3 regions of the Enterococcus sp. S86.2 genome follow, and region 3 is predicted to be linked to each of the others. Evidence: predicted binding sites of a transcription regulator. Region 3 holds the regulator's gene; each other region holds the start of a gene.

Region 1 (4,010 bases), 610 kb from region 3:
GCCTTATTTCTTAAAAGGCCTGCACCTGAAACAAACGATATAAACTTTTGTAAAGTAATTTATTTTCGTGAAAATTTTATCTTTTTCTAATAGTGTACAAAAAGTGAGGCAAAATAAAAATTCTGCCTCACTTTTTACGTATATTTACATTCCATTACTTTTCATCTTCCCACAAAGGTAAGGTCATATTTTCAAAAGTCACCGGATCCAAATTCGTCACCGTCACCCCTAAAAGGCGAATTCCCTTTTCAATGCCTGCAACGTCTTCCCAAATTAGACTAGCTTGAGAAAAAATCATTTGTTTATCAATTAAATAAGTAGGCAGTGTCTTTCTTTTGGTTACCGTTTCATAACCAGTATAGCGCACTTTTAAAACAATCGTTTTACCATGTTTGCCCACTCTTTTTAAAGATGCTGCAACTTTTTCAGACAATTGTCTCAGCTGCGTTAACACTTCTTCTTCTGTAGTAAGCGGGTTGCCATAAGTATGTTCTTTTCCAACTGACTTTCGCTGTCTTGTCACGGCAACCGGTGCATCGTGTATTCCCCGCACTTTTCGATACAAAGAGTAGCCCATTTTACCAAAGGTTTGAATTAACTCCATTTCTGTTTTCTCGTATAAGTCCGCACCGGTAAAAATTCCCATTTCATTCATTTTGGGGACTGTCTTTTTTCCGACTCCATGAAATTTTTCAATTGGTAAAGCCTTTAAAAAAGTAATCGCATCCCGTGGTGGAATAACCGTAATCCCCTGAGGCTTCATATAATCAGAGGCCAACTTAGCTAAAAATTTATTATAGCTAACTCCTGCTGAACAAGTAAGGTGAACTTTTTGCCAGACTTCTTTTTGAATTAAACGGGCGACCTTCACGGCTGAAGTACTGTTCACTTTATTTTCTGTAACATCTAAATAAGCTTCATCAATGGATACTGGCTCAATAATATCGGTATAACGGGTAAAAATCTGACGAACTTCTTCTGAAACTTTTCGATACTTCTCGTGGTTTCCCGGTACAAAAATAGCCTTGGGACACAATTCATACGCTTTTTGTGCACTCATTGCAGAGTGGATCCCATATTTGCGCGCCTCATAATTGGCAGTCGTCACAACTCCTTTACCCCCAGTATCGCTGGGATGGCGTGCAATAACTAAGGGATGCTTTGCTAAATCGGGATCGTCTCGTTCTTCAACAGAAGCAAAAAAAGCGTCCATATCAATATGAATAATTTTACGACTTGTATCATTCTTTAAAGGAAATTGCAGCTCCCCCATACCCTCACCCCACATTCTAACTTATTATACTAACACAAACAAACGTTCGCAAGTTTTCTCGTTAATAAAAAATTTTTTTAATAATACGTTAGTTTTTAACAAAAAAATCAGCCGCTTTAATCGGCTGATTCGAAGATTTCATGATATTTTTTATAAACAACTTGCTTTTTAACTTGATTATTTTGTGCTACTGTTTTAATCGCTTGATTGGGTTTCATCCCAGTTTTAACTAAATTTTCTACCTGCTCTTTCAAAGATAACATAGCCGTCTCAGCAGATACATCATCTTTTCTGCTACCAGAAGAGCCTGCTACCATTAAACAGCACTCACCTTTTACAGCATTTTCTGCCAAATAGCTAGCTAATTCCACCAGATTGCCCCGTAAATACTCTTCATGTACTTTGGTCAACTCACGGCAAATAACTGCCTGTCGACTGCCAAAAACTTCAGCTAAATTTGCAACGGTTTGTTTTAAACGATAAGGTGATTCATAAAAAATTAAAGTTGCCATCTCGTTTTTCAACGTATTTAAAACTGTGAGCTGTTCACTTTTCTTGCGGGGCAAAAAGCCATAGAAATAATTAGGTTGCGGGTTTAGCCCGGAGGCAATTAAAGCCGTTAACCCAGCAGTTGCACCAGGTAGCGCAACAACGTTTATCTCCTCTGCAATACACGCCACCACTAATTCATGACCGGGATCACTAATTGACGGCATGCCGGCGTCGCTTACTTGGGCAATATTTATTCCTTGCTGTAACAAAGTAATTAATTCTGGCACTCGTTCTTTAAAATTATGTTCATGTAAACTTTTTTGTGGTGTTTTAATTTCAAAATGATTCAATAATTTTTGCGTATTGCGAGTATCTTCACTGGCGATTAATTGTACCGTTTTTAACGTCTCCACGGCACGATACGTCATGTCTTGTAAATTGCCAATTGGTGTAGGTACCAAATAAAGCGTTCCGCTTATTGGACTTCCTTTAAAACTGCTTTGCTTTTGCACTTGTTATCACCTTTTCATAAAGTGAAAAAGAATTGATTGAAAAGGATAGAATTACCTTTTAATCAATTCCTCGTCACTTAATTTTGACTTTCACGATATAATACTTCCAAACAAAAAACGCATTGCTCGTCGTTTTCTCTTCTGGCACCATAGGATTCACGGCAAATATGAAAACCTTCTTCATAAATCTTTTCCAAGTTCATCCGGGATTTTGACATACCTTGTTTAACTTCTTCAGCGGCATTTTCTTCTTTTAACTCTTGCAAGTATTCCCGTAGTTTTTGATTTTCTAATTCTAAGGTTGTATTCTTCTCAACAATTTCTTGCAGGGCCGCTTTCATTGCTGTCAATTGCTGTAACGAACTCTCTAAATCTAACTCTAATTTACTTAATCCATCATAAATATCACGTTTGTCCATGCTCACTGGCATCACCTGCTTTTTTTGCTTCATCGGCTGTGGCAGCTAGACTGGCTACTTGTTGCGCCTTGAAGTCTTTTAGTTCCTCATAATGATACTCCACCGGCGTTTCTTTTTGGAATAGCCGCACTTTTACAATCCGACTTAATAAATTCAAACCGATAACTTTTCCCTTGCCATCTGGTGTCTCAATCTCTTTACCATAATCTGGTAATTCTCGTTTTGCCGCTTCATATTCATCATTTTCATATTTCAAACAGCACATTAAACGGCCACACAAACCAGAAATTTTGGTTGGGTTTAAAGATAAGCCTTGATCTTTAGCCATTTTAATCGAAACAGGAATAAAATCACCTAAAAAAGTCGTACAACATAACGGTCTACCGCAAGGCCCGATACCGCCTAATAATTTTGCTTCATCCCGTACACCGATTTGGCGCAACTCAATTCTTGTTCTAAACTCACTAGCTAAGTCTTTTACCAACTCACGAAAATCAATTCGACCATCTGCTGTGAAGTAAAAAATCATTTTACTCCGGTCAAAAGTATATTCAACAGAGACTAGTTTCATCGCTAATTCATGTTGTCGTATTTTCTTTTTTCCAATCACAAAGGCCGCTTTTGCGTCTTCTTTGTTTTGGGCTGCTCGTTTTAATTCTGCGCTCGTTGCAATATGTAAAATCGGCAGCACTTCATCAGGTAAATCCCCACTGTCAATTTCCACTTTAGGAATGACAACTTCTGCCATTAATTTGACTTGTTGGGATTCAACTATCACTTTTTCTTCATAACGATACTCTTGATCTTTACCAGGACGATAATAATAAACGTGACCTGCTTCTTTATAGCGGACTCCCACTACTTCCATTTAATTCCCTCCCTTACTTTAAATTTTAAAAGCTCGGTAACTACTCCCTGAACTTTTTTATGAAAGACGAACAATCCGCAAAACCAATTGTTCACATACATTTTGAAAGGCAACATTGGCCCGTAATTTTTGTTCAGCTTGCAAGATCAATTCTAAAATATCGTTAACTTTTTGCAGCTGCGGCAAGTTTGCCACTTCTTTTTTTCGTTGTTGGCGAAAATAAAACAACAACATTTGTAATAATGTAAACTGTTGCTCTTTTTCTTTTGCCAAAGGCGCCAACTTCTTTTGAACAAAAATAAAGGCTTGTAAATCTGCTTTTTCAAGATAGCGATGCCAAGTTAAAACAGCATCCTTAGCACTATTAAACCATTCATCTTGTGAGAATTCAATTGCTTTTTCAAAGCTATTGGTAAGGCTTGCAAGTAAAGTTGCACTTTTTTCCC
Region 2 (4,010 bases), 420 kb from region 3:
TCGTTTTTCCCATACCTGTAGCAGCCTCAATGAGCAAGTCTTTTGTTTCATCTTGAGTAAAGTGCTGATGAACTAAATTCATGAGCCGTGCTTGTTCTTTGCGAAACGATAGTTCATTTTGATAAAGCTTTTCTTTTTGTATTTTCTTTTGGGGATACTTTGTCTGATAATAAGTATCTTCATATAACGTTACTGCTTTTTTTCTTAGGGCAATTCCGTCAATTACTTCTAGGCCAGCAGCTAAAGGTGGATTTTCTTTTAATTGTTGTAAGTAGATATTGGCGATATATTCCCCTGTCTGCATCGCAGTAAGCGTTGCCCGCTCACTGATAGTCTTTAACGTTACTAAAGGTAACTGCCGCATCACGGCTTCAATATAAAGTAACAAGGCACCAGTAACTTCAGCATCACTGTCTGCTTGATGGGGATTGTCATGTTGTAGGCCAAAACTTTCAGCTAAATCACTTAATCGAAAGCTGCTTTCTTCTGGCAGAAAAATTTGAGCTAACTCAACCGTATCAATACCGGGAATTTTTAAAGGCGTCACACCACAACGTTTAAGTTCAGCATTTAAAAATTGGTAATCAAAAAAGATATTATGTGCCACAAAAACCGTATCCGCCAATAGATCAGCAATAATAAAAGCTACATCTTCAAAATAGGGTGCTTTTTGAACACGGCTGTTGGAAATATGCGTTAGGTTTTGAATTGGTTTAGGAATTTTTCTTCCTGGATTAATATCTGTCGCAAAACGATTGATTAGACGGCCATTTCTAATTAAAACACAGCCGATTTGGATAATGCGGTCAACCTTGGGATCTGTGCCCGTTGTTTCGATATCCACTACGGCATACGTTGTATTTTGGTTCATCCTAAGCCATCTCCTAATAAATTTCGTAATGGGAACTAAGGCCCTTTTGAAATTATACTATTTTTTCAATAACCGCGAAATAAAAACATGCTTTTTAACAAGGCCGTTGCAAAATTTGCGGCCAGCATAAGTGAACAAAAGAAGAATAGGCGATTAAAGTTTTTAGACAAAAAAAAGCCTGACGATAAAATCGTCAGGCTGATACGTTAGATTTAATTAAGCTTTAGTAACGTTTGTTGCTTGAGGGCCACGTTGACCTTCTTCAACGTCGAAAGTTACTGCTTGGCCTTCTTCTAAAGTTTTGAAGCCGTCGCCTTGGATAGCTGAGAAGTGAACGAATACATCGTTACCGTCTTCTGCTGTAATGAAACCAAAACCTTTGTCTGCGTTGAACCATTTAACTGTACCTGTTTGCATATTAAAAATCCTCCTTGTGTGAAACACACGTATTTGTGCAATTCCTTGTATCCGGTGAAAAAGTGGAAGATGTTTAAATATGAAACAAGCTTGCCATTAATTACCTTTACAATAACTACAAAAAGAATTGTACCACAAATAATTTATAAAAGCGAATTTATTTTTACTAATTGTTAAGACAATTTAAAAAGCTTTGCGCCAAAAGAATTCATTTCTTTGGCACAAAGCTTTTTTTTACGAAATTAATCGCTAGAAAACGTAGCTGTTAAAGGAATTAGTAGCGTAAGATAGCCGTCAAACTCTTTTCATCTGGTGCATCTTTTTGCTCTAAAACAAAAACTTGGCCACTGTTTTTAACAACATCGGCAACTAAATTATTCAAAACTTGTCGTCGATCATATTCTGTATCTGGATCTTCACCAAAACCGTCCACTAAATTAGAAGTTGCAATAAATAAATCCGAAATGCGTCCTTCTTTAGCCGCTAATGCAACATCTGGCAATTGATCAACAAATTTTTTGTCTAATAATTTTTGATAAGAAGCAATTTCAGCTTGAGACAACGTGTCTGCAATTTCACCTAAATCTTCTTTAATTTTCTTAATATCTAATTGAGCCGGTGAACCTGAAATAGCAGCATCAGCTTGGTAATACGGTGTTTTAGCGTATTTTTTGAACATAGTTTGATTTTCTGGCAAGGCGTATAAATACATTGGATAATTTGCTGGGTTGTCAAATTTATCTTTAAAGAAAGTATCGACTGCTTGATAATAATTTACCCAGTCTATTTCTACTTCTTCATCTTTGGCATTAACACCATGATACGCAACGCCTTCTTTTGAGCCTGTTTGACTACCTTGGGAGCTATAATTTAAACTCCCGCCAGTTAATTCATCTCCGAGAGCTGTTTTAACATCAATTGGCGCATCTTCTGGCAACATCACTTCGGTAATTTCTTTATTATCAACAAAATATAACTTCATTGAGTCGCGATTTAAAGCCAATAAATAATACGTATAGTTAAACTGACCATTCTTAATTAAAGCCAGTAAGTAAGGGAGGTCCCCTACATAATACTGATCATCAACAGCAATGTTTAAGCGATGAACAAGCGTTTCTTCTGGTGTCAAGAAAACGGCAACACTTTTTGTTCCGCTACGCCAGAAAGAAGCGTCAGCTAAAAGCGTATCAATTTTATCTTGAATTTTTTTCCATTCTTTTTCAGGATATTTCTTTTCAAAACGTTTTTTGGCTTCTTTGGCGAAGTTTTTAAATTTGATTTGATCTTTTTCTACATCTTGGTGGGCAACATGAGTATTTAGCATAATCGTGACAAAAGGCCCTTTTTCAAGATCAGCAGTTAATTGCCGCAAGACTTCATTTCCAACTTTGGTCATAAAACATTACCTCCTAAAAATAATGAATAACACTACATTAAAAGTGTAACACGCTTACATTTTTACATAAAGTAATAAGGCCTCTGTTCATTTCTAAGCCAAACCAGTTTTTACTTTCTGTTCGCTTTACAAAAACAAACACACGTTCGTATAATAAAGATGAAAGAAGGTGATTCGATGGAAGCAAACTTCGATTATCGTAAAGAAATTGTTCAAGATATTTTATTTATTGATGTGAAATCCTTTTATGCGACCGTGGAATGCGTGATGCGCAACTTAGACCCCTTAACCACGCTTTTGGTCGTAATGAGTAGTGAAGATAATACCGGTAACGGTTTAATCCTCGCCTCTTCTCCGGCGGCAAAAAATAAATTAGGGATCACAAACGTGACCCGAGCTGACAATTTACCCGATCATCCCAACCTTTTAAAAGTGCCGCCGCGCATGAGTTTGTACATTAAAGAAAATATGCGTTTTAACGCTATTTTCAAGCAATACGTGGCTGATGAAGATTTATTGCCTTATTCCATTGATGAATCTATTTTAGATGTTAGTCATTCTTTAAATTTATTTTATCCCGATCCGACAGAATCGCGATATATGAAACGTATGCGTTTGGCTCACCACATTCAAAATGAGGTTAAAGAAAAGTTGGGGTTAATTTTGTCCATTGGCATTGGTGATAATCCACTTCTGGCAAAACTTGCACTAGATAATTTTTCCAAACACAGTCCTAATTTCATTGCTGAAATTCGTTACCAAGATGTTTTAACCAAAGTTTGGTCTATTCCCGAACTAACAGATTTTTGGGGCATCGGCCGCCGTATGAAAAAACGCCTTTACAATTTAGGAATTGATACGATTAGACAATTGGCCAATAGTGATCCCATCATCCTAAAAAGTCACTTTGGCATTTTAGGTTTGCAACTTTACTATCATGCAAACGGGATTGATCGCACGATTATTGCCGAAAAAGCACCTCCTACCAAAGAGAAATCTTATGGCAACAGTCAAGTTTTACCAAAAGATTATACAGATCAAAAAGAAATTGAAATTGTAATAAAAGAGATGGCTGAACAAGTTGCTGCCCGCATTCGCCGTCACCATTGTCTCAGCCAATGTGTATCTGTATATATTGGTACTAGTCGTGGTGGTGAAAAAGACAGCTTTTCTCATCAAATGAAAATTACAGCCACAGATAATACAAAAGAATTAATCCACTACTGCCTAACTATTTTTCGTAAGTATTATACGGGGCAAGTTGTCCGTCATATAGGAATTAGTTATGGAAAACTTATTTATACAAATGCGAAGCAATTGAATTTA
Region 3 (4,010 bases):
GTATACGCTAATTCAAATTGAACGGCCCAAGCACGCATGAAAGGATGCTGATTTTTTATATGCAAAAAGTGATGTTCTACTGTCCAGGACAAATTTTTTAGCGAACCTTGAATATCTAACATGAAAATTACTCCTTTTTTACTATTCTAATTTTAAGAAAATTCCTTTGTCTTGCATGGCTTTCACAAATTTTGCTGCAGTATTGCTTCTATTCCAATCTCGTTGTAATTCGCAAGCAAGTTGCGCAAAGGAGGTCATTTTAGCACCAGCTTGTTCAACACGATGAAGTGCCATTTCATGGGCAATTTTGCTTGTTCCACCAACTGCGTCTGCGACAGCATAGACTTCATAGCCTTCTTTTAAAGCATCCAAGGTTGGAAAAGTTAAGCAAGCCTCTGTCCACAATGCGGCAATAATAATTTTCTTTTTACCCGTTGCTTTAATGGCGTCATTAAATTCGCGATCTTCCCATGCGTTAATGGAGGTTCTGTCATAGCTTGGCAAATCAGCTACTAGTTCTTTTAATTGGGGAATAGTATCTTTGTTACGTCCGGTTGCTACGTTGACCGTTGAAACAATAGTAGGGACATTATAAGCCCGCATCAAAGCTGTTAAATTTACAATACTTTCAACTAATTCATGGCGATCCATTGAATTGATGGAGTTTACTTGTGTAGGCTGATAATCAATTAGTACAAAAACGCTGTTTTCCGGCGAAAGCAGTTCATCTTTTTCGGGATTTCTAGGTTCATAACTTGTCATAATAAAATTCCTCCTTAATGCTATTTAATAGAATGAAAATTTTTACCTCAAAACCAATATACTGCCGTTTTTTAAATAAGGGAAATAATCCGACTTTAAAATAGTAAGCGCTTAAATTTTCATTTGAATTATAAAAGTTTAAAAAAGATAGTGGCAGTCATTAGGGTAAATATGGATTGGAATAGCAGCTCAATTGTAAATACTCTACGTATAAAACAAATAAAAAAGATTTGACACAAAAGTCTCAAGACTAATCTGTCAAACCTTAAAAATTATTGGTCAAAGTAACCCATTGTAATAATTACTAAAAATTATTTGTATTGATGATAGGTATCCCGTGGTTTTTGATTGTAAGGATAAAATTTACGAATACTTTGACGATATTTTTTTTCGTCCCATAAGGCAAACCAGACTAAAAAAGGGGGAACAAAAATCAAAGCGGCTAGAGCAACACCATAATGACTAATGACAAAGCTGACGATTAAACCTAAAACGATTAAAGAAATATTGCGAATTGTATTCATCCTTTTCACCTCAATTAAAATATACGAACAAATGTTTGTATGTTGATTATACGAAAGTATGTTCGGTTTGTAAAGTAAAAAAATAAATCCTCGAAAAATTCGAAGATTTATTATTCGTTCTAGAGTAAATCCCGATAAAGTCCAACTACCAAACCTAAAATTTTAACATTTGGCAAAATGATAGGCTCCATATAATCATTTTCTGGTTGGAGTCTAATATAGTCACGTTCTTTGAAAAACCTTTTACAAGTAGCTTCGTCTTCGTCAGTCATGGCAATCACAATATCACCATTACTTGCGGCAGCTTGTTTCCGAACAATAACTTGATCACCATCCAAAATGCCAGCATTAATCATACTTTCACCGCGGATCGTTAACATGAACAAAGAACCACTGTCGTTTAATAAATGAGGTGGAATGGGAAAGAAATCCGATGCTTCTTCTACTGCTAAAATTGGTTCGCCGGCTGTTACAACCCCAAGCATCGGAATTGTCTCCGGCTGAGCGCCGATTTTTTCAAGGCCCAATTCGGTTAATTCAATTGCCCGTGGTTTGGTAGGATCACGTAAAATTAAGCCTTTCTTTTCTAAACGGGAAAGATGACCGTGAACAGTTGATGTGGAAGACAAAGCGACTGCTTCACCAATTTCTCGCACAGTAGGAGGATAACCTTTTTGCGAGACGCGATCGTGAATAAATTTTAAAATTTCAATTTGGCGATTTTCTGTGCGTTTAGCCATACTGCACCTTCTTTCTTTAATAATTTTAGTTTAGCATAAAGTATAAAACAAATCAAACAGATGTTCGCTTTGAGTTTGTAGTTGTCACCAGGCTTTTTTTTAGCTAAGATAAGGAAAGATATGCGTCACTCAAAGAATTTAACGTTCATAATAAAAAGGGGATTTTAAAATGCTATCAGAAGAAAAATTAGCACGAATTAATGCGCTAGCAAAAAAGAAAAAAGAAGCTGGTCTAACTGATGCAGAAACACGGGAACAAAAAAATTTACGCGAAGAGTATCTAAAAGCTTTCCGCTCCGGTATGCGGCATCATATTGAAGGCATGAAGGTTGTTGATCCTAAAGGAAACGACGTAACGCCAGATAAATTAAAACAAATTCAAAAAGAAAAAGGTTTACACAATCGAGATTGATATTTAATTGCTTTTCCGGTAATAATCCTATACAATAGGGATGTAAATAATAAAGGTAAAAAAAACCTAAAAACAGGAGGAAGCACAATTGTTTGATAAAATCGATGAATTGAGCGTTAACACCTTACGTACATTAAGTATTGAAGCGATTCAATCCGCAAATTCTGGTCACCCAGGCTTACCAATGGGGGCAGCGCCAATGGCTTACGCTCTTTGGACAAAACATTTGAAAATTAACCCAGCAACTTCTCGTAACTGGGCAGACCGTGATCGTTTTGTTTTATCTGCCGGACATGGGTCGGCTTTACTTTACAGTTTATTACATTGTGCAGGATATAACGTCACAATTGATGATTTGAAAAATTTCCGTCAATGGGATAGCAAAACACCTGGGCATCCAGAAGTAAATCATACTGATGGTGTAGAAGCAACAACTGGTCCTTTAGGTCAAGGGATTGCCATGGCAGTCGGAATGGCAATGAGCGAAGCGCATTTAGCAGCGACTTATAATCGTGATAATTTCAATGTTGTTGATCATTACACGTATGCACTTTGTGGTGATGGCGACTTAATGGAAGGTGTCTCACAAGAAGCTGCTTCTATGGCTGGTCACATGAAATTAGGCAAACTCGTTGTTTTGTATGATTCAAATGATATTTCTTTAGATGGACCGACTTCAAAAGCCTTCACAGAAAATGTTGGCAAGCGCTTTGAAGCCTATGGTTGGCAACATATTTTAGTTAAAGATGGTAATGATTTAGCAGAAATTTCAGCAGCCATAGAAAAAGCAAAAGAAAACGTGGATCAACCATCATTAATTGAAGTGAAAACAATTATTGGCTTTGGTGCACCAAATGAAGGTACGAATAAAGTTCATGGTGCCCCATTGGGAGTAGAAGGAATTGCTGCGGCTAAGAAAGCTTATGGTTGGGAATATCCAGATTTTACCGTGCCAGCACAAGCAGCGGCACGCTTTAAAGAAACGATCAACGATCGGGGACAAAAAGCTGAAGATGCCTGGGATAAAGTTTTCACCGAATATACCCAAGCCTATCCAGAACTAGCGGCACAATTTAAAGCAGCATTTGCCGGCGAACTTCCAGCTGATTGGGATGACAAATTACCTGTCTATGAAGAAGGCACCGCTCAAGCAAGTCGTGTATCAAGTAAAGAAATGATTCAAGCCTTATCTAAAGCAGTTCCAAGTCTGTGGGGTGGTTCGGCAGACTTATCATCTTCGAATAATACGATGGTAGCTGCAGAAAAAGATTTTGAACCGGGTCAATACGAAGGACGGAATATCTGGTTTGGTGTTAGAGAATTTGCTATGGCAGCTGCTATGAACGGTATCCAATTACATGGTGGTACCCGTGTCTATGGTGGAACATTCTTTGTCTTTACGGATTATTTACGTCCGGCATTGCGTTTATCAGCGATTCAAAATGCACCTGTTGTATATGTTTTAACCCATGACTCAGTGGCTGTTGGTGAAGATGGACCAACTCATGAACCAATTGAACAATTAGCAAGTGTGCGTTGCATACCAAATGTTCAAGTTATTCGTCCGGCTGA

Evidence for each region. Region 3 encodes LexA, which represses DNA repair genes until DNA is damaged. Its sites were predicted from a motif close to CNAACANNTGTTNG; they were not measured.
Region 1: the regulator LexA is predicted to act here: its motif matches at 1,309-1,322, upstream of dinB (DNA polymerase IV).
Region 2: the regulator LexA is predicted to act here: its motif matches at 2,820-2,833, upstream of AC6R0T_RS04935 (Y-family DNA polymerase).

What each region holds. Positions count from the first base shown of each region.
Region 1 covers NZ_CM206813.1:885,887-889,896, reverse strand. Annotated here, with positions in the region: gene dinB (DNA polymerase IV) at 155-1,273, opposite strand; gene rsmI (16S rRNA (cytidine(1402)-2'-O)-methyltransferase) at 1,390-2,277, opposite strand; gene AC6R0T_RS04020 (DNA replication initiation control protein YabA) at 2,355-2,696, opposite strand; gene AC6R0T_RS04015 (PSP1 domain-containing protein) at 2,683-3,564, opposite strand; gene holB (DNA polymerase III subunit delta') at 3,622-4,010, opposite strand, start outside.
Region 2 covers NZ_CM206813.1:1,080,855-1,084,864, reverse strand. Annotated here, with positions in the region: gene dinG (ATP-dependent DNA helicase DinG, 3'-5' exoribonuclease type) at 1-871, opposite strand, end outside; gene AC6R0T_RS04945 (cold-shock protein) at 1,088-1,288, opposite strand; gene AC6R0T_RS04940 (baeRF6 domain-containing protein) at 1,563-2,684, opposite strand; gene AC6R0T_RS04935 (Y-family DNA polymerase) at 2,862-4,010, shown strand, end outside.
Region 3 covers NZ_CM206813.1:1,498,649-1,502,658, reverse strand. Annotated here, with positions in the region: gene AC6R0T_RS07080 (hypothetical protein) at 1-122, opposite strand, end outside; gene AC6R0T_RS07075 (hydrolase) at 142-762, opposite strand; gene AC6R0T_RS07070 (hypothetical protein) at 1,074-1,286, opposite strand; gene lexA (transcriptional repressor LexA) at 1,406-2,026, opposite strand; gene AC6R0T_RS07060 (DUF896 family protein) at 2,196-2,438, shown strand; gene tkt (transketolase) at 2,527-4,010, shown strand, end outside.